DNA from 3 places in the Streptomyces sp. NPDC088116 genome. Region 3 is predicted to be linked to each of the others. Evidence: riboswitches for the same ligand, from Rfam matches in the RefSeq annotation. Region 3 holds a riboswitch; each other region holds the start of a gene.
The links. Region 3 has a riboswitch for cyclic di-AMP ahead of ACIOJD_RS17145 (peptidoglycan DD-metalloendopeptidase family protein). Riboswitches for the same ligand answer to the same signal wherever they lie in the genome.
Positions count from the first base shown of each region.

Region 1: linked by a shared signal. The riboswitch ahead of ACIOJD_RS19945 (transglycosylase SLT domain-containing protein) and the one ahead of ACIOJD_RS17145 (peptidoglycan DD-metalloendopeptidase family protein) in region 3 are both predicted to bind cyclic di-AMP.
Region 2: linked by a shared signal. The riboswitch ahead of ACIOJD_RS33375 (M23 family metallopeptidase) and the one ahead of ACIOJD_RS17145 (peptidoglycan DD-metalloendopeptidase family protein) in region 3 are both predicted to bind cyclic di-AMP.

Region 1 covers NZ_JBIUTF010000004.1:690,177-695,050, reverse strand. Annotated here, with positions in the region: gene ACIOJD_RS19955 (hypothetical protein) at 54-455, shown strand; gene ACIOJD_RS19950 (hypothetical protein) at 561-872, shown strand; cyclic di-AMP (ydaO/yuaA leader) riboswitch at 1,578-1,764, shown strand; gene ACIOJD_RS19945 (transglycosylase SLT domain-containing protein) at 1,769-2,515, shown strand; gene ACIOJD_RS19940 (amino acid permease) at 2,648-4,063, opposite strand; gene ACIOJD_RS19935 (TIGR00730 family Rossman fold protein) at 4,245-4,874, opposite strand, start outside.
Region 2 covers NZ_JBIUTF010000012.1:19,734-24,607, reverse strand. Annotated here, with positions in the region: gene ACIOJD_RS33380 (PP2C family protein-serine/threonine phosphatase) at 26-1,171, shown strand; cyclic di-AMP (ydaO/yuaA leader) riboswitch at 1,520-1,674, shown strand; gene ACIOJD_RS33375 (M23 family metallopeptidase) at 1,686-2,717, shown strand; gene ACIOJD_RS33370 (tetratricopeptide repeat protein) at 2,776-4,791, opposite strand; gene ACIOJD_RS33365 (hypothetical protein) at 4,788-4,874, opposite strand, start outside.
Region 3 covers NZ_JBIUTF010000004.1:28,901-33,774, reverse strand. Annotated here, with positions in the region: gene ACIOJD_RS17165 (aspartate aminotransferase family protein) at 1-297, shown strand, start outside; gene ACIOJD_RS17160 (helix-turn-helix domain-containing protein) at 390-1,013, shown strand; gene ACIOJD_RS17155 (DUF6126 family protein) at 1,122-1,244, shown strand; gene ACIOJD_RS17150 (tyrosine-protein phosphatase) at 1,290-2,102, opposite strand; cyclic di-AMP (ydaO/yuaA leader) riboswitch at 2,571-2,729, shown strand; gene ACIOJD_RS17145 (peptidoglycan DD-metalloendopeptidase family protein) at 2,734-3,669, shown strand; gene ACIOJD_RS17140 (SGNH/GDSL hydrolase family protein) at 3,873-4,709, shown strand; gene ACIOJD_RS17135 (STM4011 family radical SAM protein) at 4,745-4,874, opposite strand, start outside.

The sequences.
Region 1 (4,874 bases), 660 kb from region 3:
CGCGCTGTCCGCGTACCGGATTGTCCAGGAGGCGCTGACCAACGTCATCAAGCATGCCGCGCCGAGTCGCTGCCGCCGAAGACCGCACTGTGCTGGTCTCCAGCCACCTGATGACCGAGATGTCCAAGGTCGCGGACCACCTGGTCGTCATCCACAGGGGTCGTCTCCTCGCGGACACCGGCATGCCGGACTTCATTCGACGTCATGGACGGACGTATGTACGCGTATGGGCCTCGAACCCTCAACTGCTCGGCCAGGAAATGGAACGCAACCGAGCCTCGCTGGTGTCCGCGCCGGACGGCAGCCTGGAGGTCGGCGGCCTGCCCGCGGCCGAGATCAGCAGACTGGCCACTGCCAACGGAGTCCTGCTCGACGAACTGAGTACCCATACGGAATCCCTTGAGGACACCTTCCTCGAACTCATCGGCAAGGGAGCGAGGAACACCCGTGTCTGAGACAGTCGCGGCCATCCGGGCCGAGTTCACCAAGCTGCGAGGCGTCCGCGGCACGTACACCGCACTGCTGCTGTTCGTCCCCTTCAGCGTCCCCGATCGCGCCCCGTGATGCGGGTCTCGCTGGTCGCCGTGCCCCGGCGCGGCCGCCTCCACGCGGCGAAAATGGCCGTCACCGCCGGCGCCGCCGCGACCGTCGCGGTCCCTGTCACCGTCGTCGGCTGCCTGGTCACCCAGCTCGCTCTCGGGCCCCACCGCTCCCCGATCGACGCGAGCGGTGGGGCCCGAGCTCTGATCGGGGCGGTCGTCCACCTGACACTGATGAGCCTGTTCGCGGCCGGCCGATGCTGGGGGAGCGCGGTTTCGGCAACGACGGAGCCGGCGGTCGATTCGCCTTCGGCGACGACGAGTTCGGTGTGAGCTTCGATTACACCGCCAACCGCGTGATCGGCCACGGCGATTCCCGTGCGAACCGCCTTGTCGCGGCTGTGCGCGACTGCCTGGCAGGCTGACACCCGCGAGCAGGCGGCGCACCGCCCCACGGCATTCGGGGCGGGGGCATCGAATTCGAGCGGTTCTCGGGTAAAAGGAAGTGCCGTAAAGGTTTCTGACTCCCGATCGTCGGGTTCAGTCGCAGCCGAGCGTGATTTCCTTGGGTGGGAGATCATAATTCTGAACGAGATGGCGACAGGCAGTCAGAAATGCAGCCGTCGCTGACCCATTGATGCCGCCGATGGTGAACCCGGACAGGAAGTCGCCCGGCGGGGGCGTGGAGACGGGCCGGGGAGAGGTGGTGCTGCCGCTCGGCAGGGCGAAGACTTCAGGCGCCAATATGGGCGATTTGCTCGTGTTCTACTTTAAGTCTTGTTTGGTGGATTGGCGTAACTTGATGCTCTCTGTTCGGTGTTGTGGCGCCCGTGATCACCTTGTCTGGTGATTCGCGTCACGCCCGGTGATGTGGTGCGGTTCCTGTCCGCCCGTCCACTTCGTCCACAGGGAAGGAGAGTTGAGTTTCCTGGCGTCGAATGAGGGAGCGGGATTTTCCCCTCCGGATTCCCTTATGGAGTGGCGCTGTGAATTCAGGACTTGTTTCGCCCGGACGTTCTCGTCTAGTTTCACGTCACTCCGGGTGGAACGCCGAATCCTGCCGCTGTCCGGAAACCACACCCACTCACCTACGGCAGGAGCGGGGAACCCAAGTAAGTCGCCGATCCGATACCGGACCGGCTAGGGGTGAAGTCGCATTCCCACCGCGGCCGGGCATCTCCCGCCCGAACCCGACAGCTCACCTCGCAGGCGACGGAGAGGAATTCGTCATGCCCGCAAAGGCCAAGCACCGTCGTCCCAGAATCAGCCCGCTCGCCCGAGGCCTCGTCGCCGTCGGTGCGGGTGGCGCCGTACTCGCCCTGCCGCTGGTGGCCGCGACCTCCGCGAGCGCCGCGCCGTCGGCCGGCCAGGTCGCCGCCGAAGCGGCTCCCGCGCCCGCCGCCGTCAAGGCCAAGGCGTCGACCTACTCCGTGGTCGCCGGTGATTCCCTTTCCAAGATCGCGCACGCTCACTCCGTGAGCGGCGGCTGGAAGAAGCTGTACCAGGACAACCGGAAGGCCGTCGGCGGCGACCCGTCGCTGCTCCACCCCGGCACCGAGCTGAAGCTCGGCGAGAAGGCCAAGGCCGCGACCGGCGCCACGCAGGCGAAGTCCGATACGAGCGGCACTGTCGTCCAGGCGGCGGCGAAGACGTACTCCGACAATCTGGACGGCTGGATCAGGGAGTCGCTGGACGTCATGGCCGCCCACGGCATTCCGGGCACCTACGAGGGCATCCACCGCAACATCATCCGTGAGTCCGCGGGCGACCCGGCGGCCATCAACAACTGGGACTCCAACGCCGTGGCCGGCACCCCGTCCAAGGGGCTCCTACAGGTCATCGACCCGACGTTCCAGGCCTACCACGTGCCCGGTACGTCGACCGACAGCTACGACCCGGTCGCCAACATCACGGCCGCGTGCAACTACGCCGCCGACAAGTACGGCTCGATCGACAACGTGAACGGCCCCTACTGACATTCGTCAGGACGCCGACAGGCAGGCGGCCCCGGCCGGAGCGGTGACCCGCGCCGGCCGGGGCCCGCGTGCTGACCGGGGCCCGCGTGCTGGTGGAGAGCGACAGGGCCGGGGAGTGGTCGGCGTCCGGGTTCACCCGCGGCGTGCGCGCAGCTCCCGCAGGCCCGCCGCCGTCAGTACGAGCGCCGCCGCACCCAGGGACCACAGCAGCTGCGGACGCGCCGTGTCGTCGGTCAGCATCAGCCCGAACAGGACCGCCATGGCGACCAGAGCCGCGATGGTCAGGCCAGGGAAGAGCCACATCTTGAGGATCAGGCGCTCCGGTGCCTCCTCCTCGATGCGCCGCCGCAGGCGCAGTTGCGACGCGGCGATCAGTGCCCATACGAAGAGGAGCACCGCGCCGACCGAGTTGAGCATGTAGAGGAAGACCGTGTCGGGCCACTTCAGATTGAGCAGCACGGAGACGAAGCCGAACGCCACGGAGGCCAGGACCGCCCGGCGCGGCACGCCTCCCTCGCTCACCTTCCGCAGCGAGCCCGGCGCCTCACCCCGCTCGGCGAGCGAGAAGACCATCCGGGACGACCCGTAGAGGTTGGCGTTGAGCGCCGAGAGCAGGGCCACGAACACCACGATGTTCATGATCTGCCCGGCGGACGGGACGCCGATCGCGTCGAGGACGGTGACGTACGGACTCAGCCCCGCCTTCTGTGCCGTCCACGGCAGCGCGGTGACGATGACCAGCATCGAACCGACGTAGAAGAACAGGATCCGGAACACCGAGCTGCGCACCGCCCTGGCCACCGAGCGGACCGGGTCGTCGGACTCGGCCGCCGCGATCGTGACGACCTCCAGGCCGCCGAAGGCGAAGACGACGGCGAGGACACCGGAGACGACGCCCTGCCAGCCGCCCGGCAGGAAGCCTCCCTGTCCGGTGAGGTTCGTGAAGCCGACGGGGTCGGTGTCGGGCAGGATGCCGAGGATCGCGAGCAGCCCGAGGACCAGGAACGCGACGATCGCGAAGACCTTCAGGGCGGCGAACCAGAACTCGAACTCGCCGAAGTTCTTCACGGCGGCGAGGTTCGTGCCGGTGAAGAGCAGCATGAAGAGCAGTACCCACGCCCACTGGGGTACGGACGGCAGCCAGCCGTTCGCGATCTGAGCCGCGCCGGTCGCCTCCACGGCGAGTACGACGACCAGCAGGAACCAGTACAGCCAGCCCACGCTGAACCCGGCCCACCGGCCCAGGGCCCGCTCCGCGTGTACGGAGAAGGACCCCGACGCCGGCATCGCGGCCGACATCTCGCCCAGCATCCGCATCACACACATCGCGAGCACGCCCGCGATCAGGTAGGAGACGACGATGCCGGGCCCGGCGACCGCGATCCCGGCCCCTGATCCGACGAAGAGTCCGGCTCCGATGACCCCGCCGAGCCCGAGCATGGTCAGATGCCGCTGCTTGAGCCCGCCGGAGAGCGGTTCGTCAGGTGTCCCCGTGTCCGGCCCCGATCCGGTCGTGGCCGACGGGGTGGACGGGAGGTGGTTGGCCATGTTCGGTCAGGCTGCTTTCGGGGGCTCGCGAGGCTGGCGGGAGCGTCCAGTGTCTCCGGGCCGCGGCCCCGCAGGCAAAACAGTTCGGTCTGTCGTCGGCCCGTGTGACGGGCGTCACCCGGGTCCGGCTCCAAGGCCGATCGCGGTCACCTCGCGCGGTCCGGGACCGTACGTGGCGGTGTCACGTCACGGGCGCGGCCGGTGGGAGCGCCGTCGGGGCCACTGCCGGGGCCATCGGGGCGACCGGCGGGAGTGACGGTTCGACGAGTCGGTCCAGGGCCTCCTCGACGCCGGAAGCGACCTGGATCACGACGCGCTCCTCCGGGCTGATGAAGGCGTCGGAGACCATGTTGTCCAGAAGCGTCAGCAACGGGTCGAAGAAGCCTCCCTGGTTGACCAGGACAAGCGGCTTGTGATGGATGCCGAGTTGGTTCCAGGTCGCCACCTCCAGCAGCTCGTCGAGGGTGCCGAAGCCGCCCGGGAGTACGGCGAACCCGGCCGCCAGGCGGTACATCAGCGCCTTGCGTTCGTGCATCGTCTCCACGACGATCACCTCGGTCCGCGACTCGTCGGGCTGTTCGCGTTCGTAAAGATGCCGCGGGATCACCCCGGTGACCGGGGCCCCGGCGTCCAGTGCGGCGTCCGCGACGGCGCCCATGATGCCGACCCCTCCGGCGCCGTAGACCAGTCCCGTACCGCGTCGCGCCAGTGCCCCGCCGAACTCGGTGGCGAGCCGCAGATGCTGGGGGCTGGCGCCGGGGCGGGCGCCGCAGAACACACCGACTCGTTCCACGCGAGCTGCTGGCACGGA
Region 2 (4,874 bases), on a different contig from region 3:
CTGGGTGGTCGGCGATGCCCCGCGGATGGTGGGCGGCCACGCCCGGCGGACCGGCCGGGGTGTCCGTACCGGACGCCGGATGGTGCGCTATCTGCCCTCCCTGGTCATCGTGGTCGGGGTGATACTCGACCTCACGACGCCCGCGCGCGTCACCTCCGGCCCCCTCTTCGCGGCGGCCCCCCTGGTCGCCGCCCCGTTCTACTCGATGCTCGGCACGTCCCTGGTCGCCCTCGCCTCGCTGGCCGCCGAGCTGGCGCTGCGCCTGAGCAGCGAATCGCTGTTCACGGTCGAGGCGAGCAGTGAGCTGCTGACGGTGGTGGTCGTCTCCCTGCTCGCGCTGTACATCAACGCGGTCGTGCGCCGCAGCGGTCAACGGCTTGCCTCCGCCCGCATCATCGCCGAGACCGCCCAGCGCGCCGTGCTGCCCAGACCCGCGGAGCGGATCGGCGGGCTGCGTGTCGCGGCGCGGTACGAGGCGGCGCAGGAGGGCGCGTACATCGGCGGGGACCTGTTCGCCGTACAGGACACGCCGTACGGGGTGCGTCTGGTGGTCGGGGACGTACGGGGGAAGGGGCTCGACGCGGTCGAAGCGGTGGCGGTGATCATCGGGTCGTTCCGGGAGGCCGCCGAGCAGGAGAGCTCGCTGGAGGCGGTCGCACAGCGGCTGGAGCGCGCCCTGACGCGGGAGGGCACGCGGCGGGGCGGGCTCGACACCTTCGAGGGGTTCACGACGGCCGTGCTCGCCGAGATCCCGCACGGGGAGAACGTGGTGCGGCTGGTCAACCGGGGGCATCCCGAGCCGCTGCTGATGAACGGCGACGGCGCCGTACGGATGCTGGCTCCCAGCGACCCCGCGCTGCCGCTGGGGATGAGCGAGCTGGGCGCGTGGCCGGACCGCGCCGAGCAGTCCGCGTACCCCGCCGGCGCGACGCTGCTCTTCTACACGGACGGGCTCACCGAGGCGCGCGACGGCCGGGGGGTCTTCTACCTTCCGCGCGAACGGCTCGACGGGCGGATCTTCCAGGGGCCCGACGAGCTGCTCCAGGCGCTGATCGACGACGTACGGGTGCATACGGGCGGCGGGAGCCAGGACGACATGGCGCTGCTGGCGGTCAACCGGCCCGCGGAGGGGGAGCCGGAACGGCGCAGGGGCACGCCGGCCGTTCCGTGACGCCGCCCCCGGGGCCCTCCCGGCCTGTCGGAGCGCGAGGCCTGTGCGGCCCCTCGGAGCCCGTCGGCGGGTCCTCGTGGAGCCTTCATGGAGCCCTTCACGGTGCCTTCACCGGCGTCGGCCACTGTGGGTAGTCAACAGGTGCCCCTCCGCATAGCAATTGACGTACCGTCAGAATCGACGGGCACCCTGAATCGCTGTCAACTCGCCCCATTGCGCTCACGTGTGCCCTGATGTGTCCGTTGCGAAGTTGTTAACGATCATCAGGAACAGCTTGGAATAAGGCCCTGCTCTCTATTAACGTTCGATAACGCAGCGCGGTCGTCCCAGCCGTCGCCAGAGATGGCACCGTGCGCAGCGCCGAATTCCGCGAGGGAACCGGGGAACCACCAATTGGGGTGAATCGGACGTTCTTTGCTGCCTCCGTGCGGCAGAAGCGCCCGTAGGAGACCTTCCTGCTCCGAACCCGTCAGCTAACCCGGTAGGCGAGAAGGAAGGAAAGGAGCGCGCCCCCGTGGCGTCCAACAAGCCTGCCCCGGCAGCCCCCTTCGAAACTCTCTCCTACGGCAAGGAGCCGGAACCGGGCTGGGGAGAATGGAATCCCACCGAGGAGTCCGTCCGCCCCGTACGCGGCAGACACCGCGTGGCCGCCAAGCGCAACAACGGGCTGGCCCGCAGCTCCACGGTCCTCGGTGTCGGCGTCATCGCCGCCGTCGGCGCGGGCGGCATCGCCACCGCGCAGGACAAGCCCGCGGTCTCCATATCCCTGCCCGACGTGGTCGCGGACAACCTTCCGGACTCCAAGTCGCTGCCCGGTATGGGCTCCCTGGCATCGGACGACTCCGAGACGGACGTCCTGGCCAGCGCTCCGCTCACCTCCGCCGGTCTCACGGTCGCGGACACCGAACAGGGCGCCAACGCGGGCGAGGCCCTCCGCGCCCGCATCCTCCAGCAGGCGGAGCAGCAGCAGGGCGCCGCCGACGCCGTGCAGAAGGCGGCCACGGAGACGGCGGCGGCCGAGAAGGCCGCCTCGCAGGCCAAGGCCCGGCAGACCGACGCCGAGAAGAAGATCGAGGCGGCGAAGAAGAAGGCCGAGGCGGAGGCCAAGGCCAAGGCGGAGGCGGAGCGCCTCGCCAAGCTTGCCGCCAGCTACTCCCTCCCCACCTCCTCGTACACACTCACCTCCACCTACGGTGAGGCCGGTTCCCTGTGGTCCTCCGGCCAGCACACCGGCCTGGACTTCGCCGCCCCGACGGGTACGCCGGTCAAGGCCGTGCACAGCGGCACCATCAAGTCGGCCGGCTGGTCGGGCTCGTACGGCTACCGCACGGTGCTGGAGCTGGATGACGGTACGGAGATCTGGTACGCCCACCAGTCCTCGATGACCGTGAGCGCCGGCCAGAAGGTCAGCAGCGGCGAGGTCATCGGCCGGGTCGGCGCGACCGGCAACGTGACCGGCGCGCACCTGCACCTCGAAGTCCACACGCCGGGCGGCTCGGGCATCGACCCGATGAGCTGGCTGCGCGGCAACGGCATCAACCCCTGACGGCTGCGGTCCTCGTCGGCGCTCGCCCTTCCGTCCGCCCATGCGTGGCCGTGAGTCTCTATTCCCGGCCGTGAGCCTCGCGGGTGTCTTCAAGGAACTGGTGGGCGAGTTCGGTGAGGGGATGGTCGGGGCCGTAGAGGCGTTCGCGGTCGGCAAGCACCCTCTCGAAGAGGGCGGTGGCCGCGTCGACGTCGCCGGCGAGCTTGTGGGCGTAGGCGAGGTTGCTGCGGGCGGTGACGGTCTCGGAGTGGTCCGGCCCGTGGACCCGTTCGTAGTCGGCAAGGGCGCTGCGGTGGAGGTCGATGGCCCTCTCCAGGTCGCCCATGTCGCGGTAGGAACTGGCCAGGTTGGCAAGGGCGTTGATGGTGTGCGGATGGTCGGGTCCGTGAAGGCGCCGCATGTCCGTCAGGTTCCGCTGGTGCAGGTCCCGCGCTCGCGCCGGCTCGCCTCGCAGGGCGTAGAGGTAGGCGAGATTGGCGCGGGCGACGAGGGTGTCGGGGTGATCGGCGCCGTGTACGCGCTCGTGGTCGGCCAGGTTCTGCTGGTGCAGAGGGGTGGCTGTCTCAAGGTCGCCGGCGGCCCGGTGGGCACTGGCGAGGAAGCTGCGGGCGGCGAAGGTGGCCGGATGGCCGGAGCCCTGGAGCCGGGTGTTGATCTCCACCGCGCGCCGCGCGCAGGCTATGGCCGTGCTGGTGTGACCGTCGCCCTGAAGGTATCCGGAGGCGGCCATGAGCAGGCCGGCGGTGTGCAGGTCCTCCTCCGCCGGAGTCCGGTCGGTCAGGGCCAGCAGGTGCGGCAGGAGTTCGCGCCACCGGGGCCACCCGGGGACGTTGAACAGCGGGTTCTCCGGCAGTACCTGCTCCAGTAGCAGGGTGGCTCGTTCGCGGGCGGTCGCGATGGCCTGGACGCTGCGATGGGGGTCGGCGGGGTCGGCGACGCGTGCCACGCCCTGGACCAGGCGGTGGACCTCCACGGTCTGCCGGGTCAGCGTGATCATGCTGTAGCCGTGGAGGAGGGCCAGGGCCTCATCGACGGCGAACGGGTCCTCTCCCAGGCTCTCGTGAAGGCCTTCGAGGATGTCGCGCGGCAGCGGAGCGGGAGCGAACCAGGCGAACAGCCGCAGCAGATCCCCCGCCAACGGCTGCCGGTTGGTGATCGCCTGGAGGGACAGTCGCCAGATCCGGGCGATGGTGCGCTGGTTGTCGGCCTCCTGACCGCTTGCCACGGCGGCGAACATGCGGCCCGGATAGCGACGGAGACGGTCGAGGTAGGCGGCCGGACTGATGGCGGTCGACTCGATGTAGGCGGCGGCCTGCTCCAGGGCCAGGGGGAGATGTCCCAGTTCGTCGGCGAGGCGGACAAGGACCCGCTCGTCGTCGGGCCCCTCCGGCTCGACGATGCGCATGAGCAGCTCCACCGCGGCGTCGGACGGCAGGGATTGCAGCGGCAGAGGCTGGGCCAAGCGGCGCCAGCCGGTGGTCCGCCGACTGGTGATGATGTGCCGCCCTGTGGTCATGCCCAGCACAGGGGCCAGGTCATGCGGGGAGGCGGCGTCATCCAGCACGAGGAGCCAGTCCTGGTGAGTCTGCAGCCAGCTCAGGGCCCACTCGGCGCGCTCGGTGCTGGTCGCGGTGGCCAGGTGCTGATGGGGAGCCAACCGGGTGGCAAGGTCGGCGAGCCCGTGGGTGAGGCTGGAGGCGGAGTCCGCGCTGAGCCACCACACCGGGTTGAACCGGTGCCGGTGCCGGTGTGCGACCTGGAGAGCCAAGGCACTCTTGCCTGTCCCGCCCAGGCCGTGCACGACCGGCGGCAACGTCGGACAGGCGGCGTCCAGTACGGCCTCCAAGCGGGCCAGCGGTTCGACGCGGTCGACGAAGTCGGGGTTGGCCGGCGCGGGCAGGTTGCTGGTCCCCCGAGGGGCCTGCACTTGCGCGGGTTGTCGGACGGCGTCGGCCGGCAGGTGGACCGTGCGGGCGTCGATCGTGGCGTGGTCGCCGGTCGAGACGACACCGCTGTTGGTGCCGACGGCCACCGCCTGCTCGCCGGAGGCCTCGATGCGGGGCCTCTCGCTCACCGCTGGATCGTGGCGCCGTCGCCGGTGCTGATGACGCCGCTGTTCGTCTCGACCGCGACGGCGCCATCACCCGAGGCGGTGAA
Region 3 (4,874 bases):
GGCCGGCCGAACTCGATCAAGCTGCGCAGCCGTTGGACGATGCTCCAGGCGGCGCGCAAGGGGCTCTTCGCCCAGATGGTGGTCGTACCCCTGCTCCAGAAGCACCGCATCCTCACCCAGGTCTCCGGCGACCATCTGGAGGTGATCAAGCTGATTCCGCCGCTGACCATCGGCGAACAGGAGGTCGAGCGTTTCGTGGACGCCTTCACGGCGGTCATGGACGATGCTCACGGAGGCGGCGGGCTGATGTGGGACTTCGGCAGGACACTGGTGAAGCAGGCTGTGGCCAACCGCTAGCGGGGATCCGCGGGTCCGCGGGGATCCGCGGGTCTTTTTGCCCCTGGGGTAAGAAACTTGCCCCAGGGGAAAGATCCTGGCGCAATGGGGGTATGACCACTCTTCCCGGTGGAGAGGCAGCCGACGAGCTGCCCGGACAGCTGCCCGATGTCGCGCCACGCCTGCGCGAGCTGCGCCGCAGCCGTCGGCTCACTCTGGAGGCCGCCGCCCGGCGGGCGGGGCTTTCCCCGGCTCACCTGTCCCGCCTGGAGACGGGCCGCCGCCAGCCGTCCCTGCCGATGCTGCTGGGCCTGGCCCGCATCTACGGTACGACCATCTCCGAACTGCTCGGTGAGACGCCGCCGGAGCGCGAACCCATCGTCCGGGCCGGCCGGACGGAGCCCGTCGAGGCCGGTGGCTGGACATACCACCAGGCGGGCGGGCCGGGTCGGGCCATGCAGCCCCTGCGGCTCCAGGTGCCGTACGGGGTACAGGGCGACCTCGTCCGCGTACACCCCGGTGAGGAATGGCTCTATGTCCTCGACGGGCGGCTGCGGCTGAATCTCGGGGACGCCGTGCATCTGCTCGATCAAGGGGACAGCGCGCACTTCGACTCGCTCACCCCGCACCGGATCGCGGCGGACGGACCCGACGGGACCGAGCTGCTTTTTGTCCACACCTTGCTGCAGAGCCCCGCCGCCGAGCTGTGCTTCGGCAGCGGGGCTCTTCGCAGCTGATCTTCCGGAGAAAGGCCTGTCACCATGACGGACAACGCGGACGACGTACTCGATTCAGGACGCTCGGCTCAAGGGCCGGCCGAGGCGGTGGGGCGCCCGGAGCAGGTGATGGATGAGGAGAAGTCGTTTCCCCGGGGGCTGGTCATCAGGCTCTTCGCCTATCTGGTGGCCGGCCATCTCTTCGCGGGCTTCCTCTATCTGCTCTTCACCGTGGGAGCGGAGGGCCGCTGATCCGGATCTTCGCGGGCCCGGACGTGCCTCACGGCTCGGTGAGGGTCAGCCTTCGTCGAGGAGGCGGGCGCGCAGCCGCTCACGGGTCTCCGGGGCGAGCCCCAGCCCCTCGGACAGATAGCGGTCGGTGCCGCCCCAGATCTTCTCGATGGTCTCGAAGGCCGCGGCGAGGTACTCGGCGCGGGCGTCGAAGAGCGGGCCGAGCAGCTCCATCACCTCCGGCGAGGTCCCCGCGGGTGACGTGTCGCTGCGGACGATCCGGTAACGGCGGTGTGGATCGTTCGACTTCAGGTAGTCCGCCTCGATCGCCTCGGGCTCGACGCCGACCGCCAGCAGGGACACCGCGACGGAGAGCCCCGCCCGGTCCTTGCCCGCCGCGCAGTGCATGAGAGCGGGGACGCTGTCCTCGGCGAGAGCGTGCAGGACACGGCTGTGCTCGGCGGTGCGGTCCGCGATGATCGAGCGGTACGAGTTGGTCATCCGGGCGGCGGCCTTGCCCTCGGCGAGGATCGAGTGCAGCTGCTCCAGGTCGCCGTGCCGGATCATCCGCCAGAACTCGGCGCCGTCGGCCGGGTCGGAGAGCGGGATGTTCACATGGCGTACGCCCGCCAGTTCCACATCCGCGCCGTCCAGCTTCAGATCGGCGGAGTTGCGGAAGTCGAAGATCGTGTGCAGGCCGAGGGTGGAGAGGAAGGCCGAGTCGGTCGCGGTGGCGTTCGCGAGATGGCCACTGCGGAAGAGTGTGCCGTACCGCACCTGCCGGCCGTCCGTGGTCGGAAGTCCGCCCACATCCCGGAAGTTGCGCACTCCGGTCAGCTCGGGCTCCGTCGACGGGACCCGCGGCACCTTCTGCGTCACGGCCTGCTCCTCCGTGTCCGCCGTCGGCGCTGCTCGCCGACGACACCGAATCCTGACCCTAGCTTCCTGACCGTATGACTTCCTGACTCTATGACATCTGTACCAGGGGTAATCGGTTCAATGGCGGGATTCGGATGTGCCGGTCGGTGATGGTCAGGGCGACTGGAGTTCACCCATATCCCGATCTGTCCGTATTGGTAAATTCCGCACAACATGCCCCACTCGTGGGGGAGATGACCCCCTACTCGTGAGCAGGATCATATCTGTGACGTTCCGTGGTGGCGCCGTGAATGCGAATTGCCGTGTCACACGGGCGGGGAAGATCGGTAATCCACGCAGTGTCACCGGCGGGCACGGGTAATGACGCAGCGCGTTCGGCCGCCGGGAAAGATCTGCTTGTTACGGCCGTCCGACTCGCTTACGTTCACTTTCAATCCGAGCGGAACGCCGAATCCTGCCGCCGCCCGGAATTCTTATCCACCCATCCACGCGTGGCAGGAGCGGGGGACCCAGGTAGTACGCCGTTCCGTAGCCACGGACGGCTTGGGGTTAAGTCGCGTGCCAGACGCGGCCGGGCATCTCCAGCCCGAACCCGACAGCTCACCTCGTAGGCGCCGGAGAGGAATTCGCCATGCCCGCGAAGGGTAAGCACCGCCGTCCCAAGGCCAACCCGATCTCACGCGGATTCATCGCCGCCGGTACGGGCGGCGCGGCCATCGCGCTCCCGCTCATCGGTGCCACCGGCGCGCACGCCGCTGAAAAGGCCGCGCCGGCCCCCGCGTCCACCCCCGAGAACACCGCCCGCAATGTCTCCGCCGTGCAGGCGCAGGGGGGCGCGAAGCAGGCCGCGACCCAGGTCTCGAAGACGTACGCCGTGGTCTCCGGCGACTACCTGTCCAAGATCGCCAACGAGCACAAGGTCAGCGGTGGCTGGCAGAAGCTGTACGACGACAACCGGTCGGTGGTCGGTGACGACCCGTCGATGATCCACCCCGGTCTGAAGCTGACCATCGGCGCGAAGTCCGCCGGCGGTGGCTCGGAGGCCCCGGCCAAGGCCGAGGCCCCGGCCAAGTCCTCCAGCGGATCCACCGCGAAGTCCTCGGGATCCGGGGCCGTCGAGCGCAAGGCTCCGGCCACCAACGCCGGCTCGCAGAGCAGCGGTTCGGACTTCGCCAAGCCCGTCGACGCGCCCGTCACCACCCAGTACCGCGCGTCCGGCGGCAGCTGGTCCAGCGGTTACCACACCGGCGTGGACTTCTCGGCGTCCTCGGGCAGCACCGTCAAGGCCGTCGGCGCGGGCACCGTCGTCTCGGCCGGCTGGGGCGGTTCGTACGGCAACGAGGTCGTCATCAGACACGACGACGGCAAGTACTCGCAGTACGGTCACCTGTCCTCCCTCGCCGTCTCCCCTGGCCAGAGTGTCGGCGAGGGCCAGCAGATAGGCCTCTCCGGCGCCACCGGCAACGTCACGGGACCGCACCTGCACTTCGAGATCCGCACCGGTCCGGACTACGGGTCGGACATCGACCCGCTGTCCTTCCTGCGCCAGCACGGCGTCAACGTCTGACCCGGTAGGTCATTCGCCTCTCCGCGCCTCCGCGTCTTCGTATTCTTCGCGCGGGCGTGCGCTGCCCGGCACCTTCGGTGCCGGGCAGCGTCTGTTGTCGCTATTCCCGCTTGGTCGAAAATTGACCGATGGTGTATCTCACCCCACGTCAACCCCTCCTTACGGTCGCGTAGGTCACATCTCCGGGTGGAGGATGTCCTGCTGTGGCAAACGACGATTCGAGAACAAGAAACAGTGGCGTATTCGGGTCGTACACGGCGCTCGGTGACAGCTTCACGGAGGGCGTGGGAGATCCAGGGCCCGACGGGGCCTTCGTCGGCTGGGCGGACCGGCTCGCGGTGCTGCTCGCCGACCAATTGCCGGACCCGGGAAAGGCCGCCGACACCGTTCACGGTGATTTCCGGTACGCGAATCTCGCCGTACGCGGCCGACTCCTCGACCAGATCGTGGCGGAGCAGATACCGAGGGCGAGGGAACTCGCCCCGGACCTGGTGACGTTCTGTGCCGGCGGGAACGACATCATCCGGCCCGGCACCGACCCCGACGATGTCGCCGAGCGCTTCGAGCGGGCCGTCGCCGACCTCACCAACAGCGTCGGCACGGTCATGCTCACCACCGGCTTCGACACCCGCGGCGTACCGGTGCTGAGCCACCTGCGCGGCAGAATCGCCACGTTCACCGCCCATACGCGGTCCATCGCCGACCGTTACAACTGCCCGGTGCTCGACCTCTGGTCGCTGAAGTCCGTCCAGGACAGGCGGGCCTGGGACGGCGACCGGCTGCACATGTCGCCCGAGGGACACACCCGAGTGGCGCTGCGCGCCGCCCAGGTGCTCGGCGTCGATGTGCCGGCCGATCCGGATCAGGTATGGCCGCCCGAGGCGCCGCGCGGCACGTTGGAGGTGCGGCGCGACGACATCCACTGGGCACGCGAGTATCTGGTGCCCTGGATCGGGCGCCGCCTGCGCGGCGAATCGTCCGGCGACCACATGGAGGCCAAGCGGCCCGACCTGCTGCCGTTGGAACACTCACGGGGGTGAGCGGTCACGAGGGGGAGAGGGCGCGATGGGGCGCCCTACGCTCCTGTCGCCCCCGCCGGGATCCGCTCCAGCACCCCTCCGGCGAACACGTCGTACAACGGCAGCGTCTCCAGATGCACATAGCCGATATGGCAGTCGCACACCGCCAGCGGGCAGGCCCGTGGG